DNA from 2 places in the Clostridium lapidicellarium genome. Region 1 is predicted to be linked to the other one. Evidence: riboswitches for the same ligand, from Rfam matches in the RefSeq annotation. Region 1 holds a riboswitch; the other holds the start of a gene.

Region 1 (4,752 bases):
GATACTGCAAAAATTTAATATAACAAAAAGCAGATTTTTGGAAGCACTGTCTCAGGTCAGGGGCAATCAAAGAGTTGATAGTCAGGATCCAGAAGGTACTTATGATGCTTTGACCAAATATGGAAGAAATCTGACTGAAGAAGCTAAAAAGAACAAGCTTGATCCTGTAATAGGCAGAGATGATGAGATCAGGAGAGTAATTAGAATTATTTCAAGAAGAACTAAAAATAATCCTGTGCTCATAGGAGAGCCGGGAGTGGGGAAAACTGCCATAGTGGAAGGACTGGCGGAGAGGATCATAAGAGGAGATATACCTGAAGGACTGAAAAACAAGGTAATATTTTCCCTGGATATGGGTTCCTTAATTGCCGGGGCTAAATTTAGAGGTGAGTTTGAGGAAAGGTTAAAAGCTGTTTTAAAAGAAGTGGAAAAGAGTGAAGGAAAAATAATACTCTTCATAGATGAAATTCACAATATAGTTGGGGCCGGAAAGACGGAAGGATCTATGGATGCGGGAAATATTATAAAGCCAATGCTTGCAAGGGGAGAACTTCACTGTATAGGAGCCACTACTTTTGATGAATATAGAAAATATATAGAAAAGGACAAAGCACTTGAGAGAAGATTCCAGCCGGTGGTTATAGATGAACCCAGTGTTGAAGATTCCATTTCTATATTGAGAGGCCTTAAAGAAAAATTTGAAATATACCACGGCATAAGAATTCATGATTCTGCCATAGTGGCAGCGGCAAAGCTTTCCAGCAGATATATAACTGACAGATATCTTCCGGATAAAGCCATAGATTTGATCGACGAGGCATGTGCTATGATAAGGACGGAGATTGACAGCGTACCTACTGAAATGGATGATGTCAGAAGAAAATTATTTCAGTTGAAAATTGAAAAGAAAGCGCTGTCCAAGGAAAAAGATAAAGCTTCTGTAGAAAGACTCAGGACAGTGGAAAAAGAACTAAATGATTTGAAGGATAAAGACAATGAACTTACAGCCAAATATGAAAAGGAAAAGTCAAATATAACCGGTGTCAGGGATTTGAAGAAACAGCTGGATGAAGCAAGGGGTCAGATTGAAAAGGCAAAGAGAGAATATGATTTGAATAGAGTTGCGGAATTGAAATATGGAACTATACCTAAATTGGAGAGAAAAATAGAGAAAGAAGAAAATACAATAAAGGAAAACAATGAGACTGCCATGTTGAAGGAAGAAGTTACGGAACAGGAAATATCTCAGATCGTATCTAAATGGACGGGAATTCCGGTGTCTAGATTAGTGGAGGGAGAAAGGCAAAAACTTATTAACCTGGAAGATGAACTTTCAAAAAGAGTCATAGGACAAAAGGAAGCTGTCAAGGCTGTTTCTGATGCTGTTATAAGGGCAAGATCGGGAATGAAGGATCCAAAGAGGCCCATAGGTTCATTTATATTTTTAGGTCCTACAGGAGTGGGAAAGACTGAACTAGCCAAAACTCTTGCCAGAGCTTTATTTGATAGTGAGGATAATATGATTAGAATAGACATGTCGGAGTATATGGAAAAGTATTCCGTTTCCAGACTTATAGGAGCTCCTCCGGGATATGTTGGCTATGAGGAGGGAGGTCAGCTTACAGAGGCAGTCAGGAGAAAGCCTTATAGTGTAATATTGTTTGATGAAATAGAGAAGGCACACAGCGACGTCTTTAATATATTTCTACAGATACTTGACGATGGAAGACTTACGGATAATCAAGGCAAGGTAGTTGATTTTAAAAATTGCATTATAATCATGACCTCCAATATAGGGAGCAGCTATTTGCTTGAGAACAAGAGTTCTGCGGGAATAGACGAAGATATAAAAAATAAAGTGATGAATGACATGAAATTGAAGTTTAAACCAGAATTCTTAAACAGGCTTGACGATATTATAATGTTCAAACCATTGAACACCGTGGAGATTAAATCCATAATAGATATATTTTTGAAGGATATAGAAAACAGGTTAAAGGATAAGAATATCTATATAGAAATAACCGATAGAGCTAAAGACGTTATAGCAAGAGAAGGGTATGATCCGGTTTATGGAGCCAGACCTTTAAAGAGATATATGGAAAATGTGCTTGAAACATCTATTGCCAAGAAGATAATTAAAGGTGACATTTATGAAGGCTGTAAAATAAGAGTAGACTACGATAATGATAAATTTGAGATAGAGAGAATATAGAGAACCACTAAAATTGAATATCTAAATTAGGTGTTATTTAAGAATAAGTAAAAGGAAAAGTCAAATACTGCAGTCCACGCTACTGTATGGAGGATGAAACTTTATTATGTCACTGGATATATAAATCTGGGAAGACCAAGGAGTAAGATGAATCTGAGCCAGGAAGCCTGCCTAATATATATATGTTGATTCCTTCGGGGAAAGGAAGAGATGTTATGCTTTAAATTCATTAAATTGAGTTTTATAGCAGTATATATTTGGGGGGAGGGTATGTTTTTTGAAAAAAGATAATGTATTTATTACTGGGTATGCAAAACTTCCGAAGGGGATAACAGCAGCCGAAATTTACAATGAAATTGTCATAGGGATCATTGTGAACAGGTATTCTGGTGAAATACAGGACATGGAATGCTCTTTTGTGACTGATACTGCGAAAAAATATGCTAAAGAATTATTGATAGGGAAGAATTTGAATAATATCAAGGAAATTGTATCGGATATAGAAGATAATTATTTTGGAATGGCAAAAAAATCTTTTATAGCGGTATTGATAAATTGCCACGAAAGGTATAAAATAATATTGAGTAAAAGATGTAAATAAAAAATAAAAATAAAAAAGCCATTTTATTACGATATAAGGGTAAGACCTTTATATGAAAGTAATGAAAGTAACGGCGTGAGTATATTCTTCAATGTACTTGGGCCGTTTTTTGTTTTTCTATTATACATATCCAGATCAAAAAGGAAGGGAGGACATAGAGTATAAATTAAAAAATTTAATAAATAATATAATTATGTTAATTATTTAATAGAGAAGGGGATAGTATGATTACGGATAGGATAAAAAATAAAGAGCTTCTAAAACGTATAGGTACACCTAATGATGCTGCTGAACTTATCAAGGACGGTATGACTGTCGGGACCAGCGGTTTTACGTTTTCAGGTTATCCTAAGTCGGTACCTATGGCACTGGCAAAGAGGATAAAAAATGGCGAGAAAATTAAAATCAATTTGTACACAGGTGCCTCTGTAGGTGATGAGCTGGATGGAGAACTAGCCAGAGTTGGGGCAATCAAAAAAAGGTTTCCATATCAGACGCACAAGGATGTAAGAAATGCTATCAATGCAGGTAAAATAGATTATGTAGACGCCCACCTCAGCATGTCACCTCAAATGGTAGACTATGGATTTATGGGTAAAATCGACGTGGCCATAGTTGAAGCCGTAGGTATAACTGAAGAAGGTTATATAATACCAACTACATCTGTGGGAAATTCACCTACATACGTTAAAGATGCAGATATTGTGATTGTGGAGATAAATGAAACTCAGCCAACTTCGCTTATAGGGACACATGATATATATATCCCTGAGAAACCGCCTTATAGACAGCCCATACCTATAACTCACGTGGCAGACCGAATAGGTACGGATTATATAGAAGTCGATCCCGATAAGATAAAATGTATAGTTTTCAGTGATATAAAAGATAATATTAGAAAAGTGGCACCAATAAGTGAAACAAGCAGAAAAATGGCTGGAAATTTAATAGATTTTCTTGAAAATGAAGTTAAGCAGGGAAGACTTCCCGAAAATTTGCTGCCGCTCCAGTCAGGAGTTGGCTCTGTTGCAAATGCAGTACTTGCAGGGTTGAAAGAATCCAGATTTAATAATTTGGAGATATATACTGAAGTTGCACAGGATTCAGTGTTCAATTTGATGGATGAAGGCAAGATTTCAGTGGCTTCTGCTACATCTGTTTCTTTCTCTGAAGAGGGACAGAAAAAATTTTATGACAAAATCGATGAGTACAGAAAGAAACTCATATTGAGACCTGAAGAGATAAGCAATAATCCTGAAGTAATCAGAAGACTCGGGGTAATAGCTATGAATACGGCCATAGAAGCTGACATATATGGCAATGTAAATTCAAGTCAGATAATGGGTTCCAGAATGATGAACGGAATAGGCGGTTCAGGAGATTTTACGAGGAGTTCCTATATATCCATATTCACGACGGAATCAGTTGCTAAAAATGGTGAAATATCCTCTATAGTTCCAATGGTACCTCATTGTGATCATTCGGAACATGATGTAGATGTAATAGTTACAGAACAGGGTGTAGCCGATTTAAGAGGGTTGTCTCCAAAAGAAAAGGCTAGAGTCATAATAGAAAATTGCAGCCATCCTTATTACAGACCATTTCTTAAAGATTATTTTAAAAGAGCATGTCAAGGCAAGAATATTCATACACCAGTTTTGCTCAAGGAAGCGTTATCCTGGCATGAAAGATTCCAGGAAACTGGCAGCATGAAATTTAAAACTGATAAATCAAGTCCAGAAGAATAAAGAAAAGGGGTTAGAAAATGTTTAAGGAAGAAAAAGTTAATGAAGTAAAAGCCAAGAAAAAAGAGTGGGAAGAGGGAACTCTTAAAAAAACAGTTACTAGATTCCCAGAGAGAAAGAAATCCTTTAAAACCACATCGGGTATAGAAGTTAAAAGACTTTATACACCTGAAGATGTACAGAATTTAGAC
Region 2 (4,752 bases), on a different contig from region 1:
TAATAACAACTTTTCTTTCCAAATGGTACCTCATAGTGTTTTTGTGGGTACTGTCTATAATTGGATATTATACTTTGGGTATTCCCTGGAAGAGGCTTATAAAAAGGCTTTTAATACCATTTAGTATAGCATGGCTTGTATTTGTAAGTGTACTTTTTACAAATGGGGAAACTGTTTTGACCTATATTCCCATTGGAGCCTATCATTTGAACATATACAGCGAGGGACTATCACTTGGAATTTTGTTGATGCTCAGAATAATGGCAGCAGTTAGCTTGGCATGTATACTTTCCTTTTGCACTCCTATGATTGAAATACTTGAGACACTCAGGATACTTAAAGTTCCCTCAATTATAATAGATTTGGCTGATATGATGTACAGGTATATATTCATAATTGAGGATACGGGAAAAAATATGAGACACGCCCAACTGAGCCGTATGGGAGATAGATCCAGCTGGCTGAGGCGCATAGAAGATACAGGAAAAATAGCGGTGTATGTCATGATAGAATCCCTGGATAGAAGTGTGAGAGTCTATAATGCCATGCTTTCGAGGGGATATAACGAAGATAGTAAACAAGCCAAGTTTTTTACTTATCCTGTTCCGGTTAAAGATTTTCGCTTTGGAATTTTAATAGCGGTTTTATTGTTGGTTTTAATTCTTGTAAATATATTTATTTAAAGGAGAATAATTTATGTCACTTATTGAAGTGGATGATGTCAGCTATGCCTATGGTGACGGCAGCATGGCACTTAGAAATGTTAATATGAAGATAGAAAAAGGTGAGAAAGTGGCAATACTAGGACCAAATGGTGCAGGCAAGTCGACACTTTTTCACCTGTTTAATGGAATTTCAAAACCTAAATCAGGTACTATTACAATAGACGGACTGCAGGTATGCAAAAAAAACTTGGTCAAAATAAGGCAGATGGTAGGTATGGTATTTCAGGATTCCGATGATCAACTTTTTAATTCCACAGTTCGTCAGGAAATAGCCTATGGACTTTTAAATATGGGAATGAAGGGAAAAAAGCTGGAGGATACCATAGCATGGGCATTAAAAGTGGTTGGAATGACAGGATATGATGATAAGAGCCCGCATAATTTAAGCGGAGGACAGAAAAAGAGGATTGCTCTCGCAAGTGTTCTTGCGATGAAACCTCAAGTTATGGTATTGGACGAACCTACCGCAGCTCTTGATCCAAGAGGGGTATATAAATTAATTAAGCTTTTGGATTCAATAAATGAAAAACTTGGAATTACCCTGATCTTTGCAACACATGATGTAGATACAGTTCCCCTTTTAGCTGATACAGTGTATCTTTTGGATAAGGGAAGTATTGTGATGGGAGGCACTACCAAGGAAGTATTTAATCAGAAGGAGCTTATTCGGAAAATTAATTTAAGGCTTCCAAGAGTAGCCCATCTTGTTGAAATACTGGAGAAAGATGGAGTATTAAAAGTTGATACCCTTCCTCTTACTATTGGACAAGCTAAGAATGTTTTAGAAAATAAAAAATGATGTACTGTCACTGGAATTTTTAACAAGATTTCAGTGATTTTTTCATATTTGCTATTAATTTAATAGTTTATAAAATTACGAAATGCATAAACTCTAAATACACAATTAATAAAATACTTCAATAAAAAATCTATGTGGATAAAAGGAGGAATTAATATGGCAAGCAATGGAAGAAAATCTTTAGTTCCAGACGCAAAAGAAGCTCTTGATAGATTTAAAATGGAGGCAGCTAGAGAAGTAGGAGTAAGTTTGAAAAATGGATATAATGGAGATATTACATCTAGAGAAGCAGGATCCATCGGAGGACAGATGGTAAAGAAAATGATACAGTCCTATGAAGAGGGACTTAAGTAAAAAACGTGAATGTAAAAAAATTTCACTTGACGAATATGGACAGTAAGTATATAATATAGAATATAACTTAATAAAAAGGCATAAGGTTTAGTTGATAATTAAAAGGGAATAGGGTGAGATACCCTTACAGCCCCCGCTACTGTATAAGGTGACGATTTTGGATTCCACTGGAAAGTTTCTGGGAAGGGAAAAAAGGATGAACCGATAGTCAGGAGACCTGCCTGTGTCTAGGTATGTAGTAATCTTTCGGAGGGAAGGATTTATCAATTGTAATACTGCTGTTATTTTTAGTGACAGAGTTTTGTAGTGTGGTAATTAGGGACTTCCAAAAGAAGTCCCTTTTTATATATGTTGGTGTTAACTTAAACATATCTAATCCCTTTAAAAATGCACTTGTTTGTCATGGATAAATAGGTGCATTTTTTATATTTTAAATATTGTAACATTGGTTTATAATAATATCAAGTGTTTCTGAAAGGAAGGATAAGATCATGTCTGAGAAATATTGGCCTGAAACCGTTATACTCTGGGGAGCCGGTGCAACTAAAAGCCTGGGGCTCCATGCAACCAAGGAGTTGATGCAGCTTATTTCAAAAATTAGTAGAGGCGATTTTTCTTTTTTGAAAGGGAAAAACGAAAAACTGGCCGGTGCCTTTAAAAAATTGATTGTTGAGGATCTGATTGAAGATTCAAAAATATCAGAGATATATGATTTAAGGGCCCTTGAAGCCATAGTAAATACAAATAACAAGATCAATATGCATGAACTTTTCACCCTGCTTGATCAACTTATTGACAACAATATGGGATTCAATGCTTTTGTAAATGGAAGAACACAATTTTTGAGGGCAGAGAGGGTCAAGGCAGCTAGGAGATGCCTTATTTTGATTATTGAAGAATTGGAGAGATTTAGCATTCAAAATGTTCCAGGTTACACGGATAGAGAAAAAATGGAACCTTATTATGAGTTTGCAAAAGTGCTTACTGATCTCATGATAGAAGAAGCACAGGCATTTGAAAACAGAAATTATAAGAGAAATACAAGACGTTTTTATCTTTTTTCCTATGCCATAATATCTTTTAACTGGGATCCTGTAATTCTCTGGAATCTATTTAATGTACACAAGGAGAGAAACCAGAATCCGATTAAATTGAAAGATGGCTTAAAATTACAGCTTTACGATGATTTTGGAACCCAGATATCTTCTACCCAGCTGGATGATGGTGAGTCAGGTATATGTTATGTTACAGATGAGCCTCAATGTAAGAGCATAAATGATTATAATTATCCTTCTAGGATAATAAGAATAGGGAAAATACTATTTCCACACGGTATGTTTGGAACTAGGATTTGTCCTGAATGCGGCAAATCGATAATAAGCTTTGCAGAAAAATGGGATAGGCTGTCTACCGAAATTTTTGGACCGTCCATTTTAAAACCTCTTCAGAAAAATTGGAAATACACCACTGAGAAGGAGAAGTTGTATGAGAGAGGTGCCATAGAATGTCCCTACTGCGGCCAGATAACTTATCCATATGATATGAATCTCATAATACAGAGCCTTTCAAAGAAGAGAAATGCCCCTATTTTAGAAGAACTTAAGACTGAAATGGGACTTCTTATGAAAAATGCAAAACATATAATTTTTGCGGGGTATAGTCTGCCTATAGACGATATTATGGTTAAAACTTTTTTTATGTCCTCTATATCCGGCAGCGATAAACATAAACTGAAATGCACCATATTGAATTATGACAAAGAATATGAAAACTCGGGTTGGCTAAAGGGGAAGAACATATTGGAATATATAAAAAAATCAAGAAATAATTCTGCGGCAGAGTGTATAGATAATATATGTGATATATTTCCACTGGAGAATATAAGGGTAAATTTGAGCGGGATACCTGATGTATTTATGGAGAAAGGAAAGTGCAGCAGAAGTAAAGTTATAGATTTATTGTATCCCGAGGAATATTTTAATGGGGGATTCCCAATACGCAGGGGTTAAAAGATATTGTGTTTTTTTTAACTGATTTATTGAACTTTTTGATAAAAGTGATAGAATAAAATCGTCGGTATTTATAAAAAAACTGAACTAAAATTTTTTTGAAGGAGGTTTCCGTGTTATATCGTAATGAATAACAACGGAGGAAAATTATGGAAAGACAAGTTAATGAATGGTCAAAGCTGACCGTTAGAAAGATTACTATAATCGGCATGTTATCTGCAATTTCTGTCGTACTTGGCGTAACAGGACTTGGTTTTATACCTATTCCACCGGTAAAAGCTACTATAATGCATATTCCAGTTATAATAGGTGCTATTTTGGAGGGACCGTTGGTAGGTTCCATGGTGGGGCTTATTTTTGGTATATTCAGTGTGATTCAGTCTATAACTACACCTTCACCTGTTTCTTTTGTATTTATGAACCCTCTGGTATCGGTTTTACCGAGAGTGCTTATAGGAATAGGAAGCTATTATGTATTTAAAGCTATAAAAATAAAGAGAAGGGTTTTTTCTGTAGGTATAGCTGCTGCAGCCGGTTCATTGATAAATACGGTTGGTGTACTGGGAATGATATATCTTATATATCTGGAGCCTTATTCAAAAGCATTGAATATAAGCTTGAGTGCGGCTAAAAAGGGTATATTGGCAGTGGCCTTTACAAATGGAATACCAGAAATGATTTTATCCGTGCTTATTACGGCATCTGTTGTTACTGCCGTTTTTAAAATAAGACATAAGTAGACTTGTTTTTAATTAAATCAAGTGTAAAATCAACCCTGAGCTTTTACCAGCTTGGGGTTTTATAATATAATATGGAGGTGCAGGTTAAAAATGAGGGAAATTTTGCTGAATGATATAGGTGGGAT

Evidence for each region. Region 1 has a riboswitch for cobalamin ahead of AB8S09_RS12420 (DUF3870 domain-containing protein). Riboswitches for the same ligand answer to the same signal wherever they lie in the genome.
Region 2: linked by a shared signal. The riboswitch ahead of AB8S09_RS09725 (hypothetical protein) and the one ahead of AB8S09_RS12420 (DUF3870 domain-containing protein) in region 1 are both predicted to bind cobalamin.

The regions. Positions count from the first base shown of each region.
Region 1 covers NZ_JBGFFE010000021.1:43,636-48,387, forward strand. The annotation lists gene clpB (ATP-dependent chaperone ClpB) at 1-2,215, shown strand, start outside; cobalamin riboswitch at 2,227-2,404, shown strand; gene AB8S09_RS12420 (DUF3870 domain-containing protein) at 2,493-2,816, shown strand; gene scpC (succinyl-CoA:acetate CoA-transferase ScpC) at 3,041-4,564, shown strand; gene AB8S09_RS12430 (acyl-CoA mutase large subunit family protein) at 4,582-4,752, shown strand, end outside.
Region 2 covers NZ_JBGFFE010000013.1:10,284-15,035, forward strand. The annotation lists gene cbiQ (cobalt ECF transporter T component CbiQ) at 1-683, shown strand, start outside; gene AB8S09_RS09715 (energy-coupling factor ABC transporter ATP-binding protein) at 697-1,524, shown strand; gene AB8S09_RS09720 (alpha/beta-type small acid-soluble spore protein) at 1,681-1,878, shown strand; cobalamin riboswitch at 1,945-2,116, shown strand; gene AB8S09_RS09725 (hypothetical protein) at 2,370-3,887, shown strand; gene AB8S09_RS09730 (ECF transporter S component) at 4,037-4,627, shown strand; gene AB8S09_RS09735 (P1 family peptidase) at 4,718-4,752, shown strand, end outside.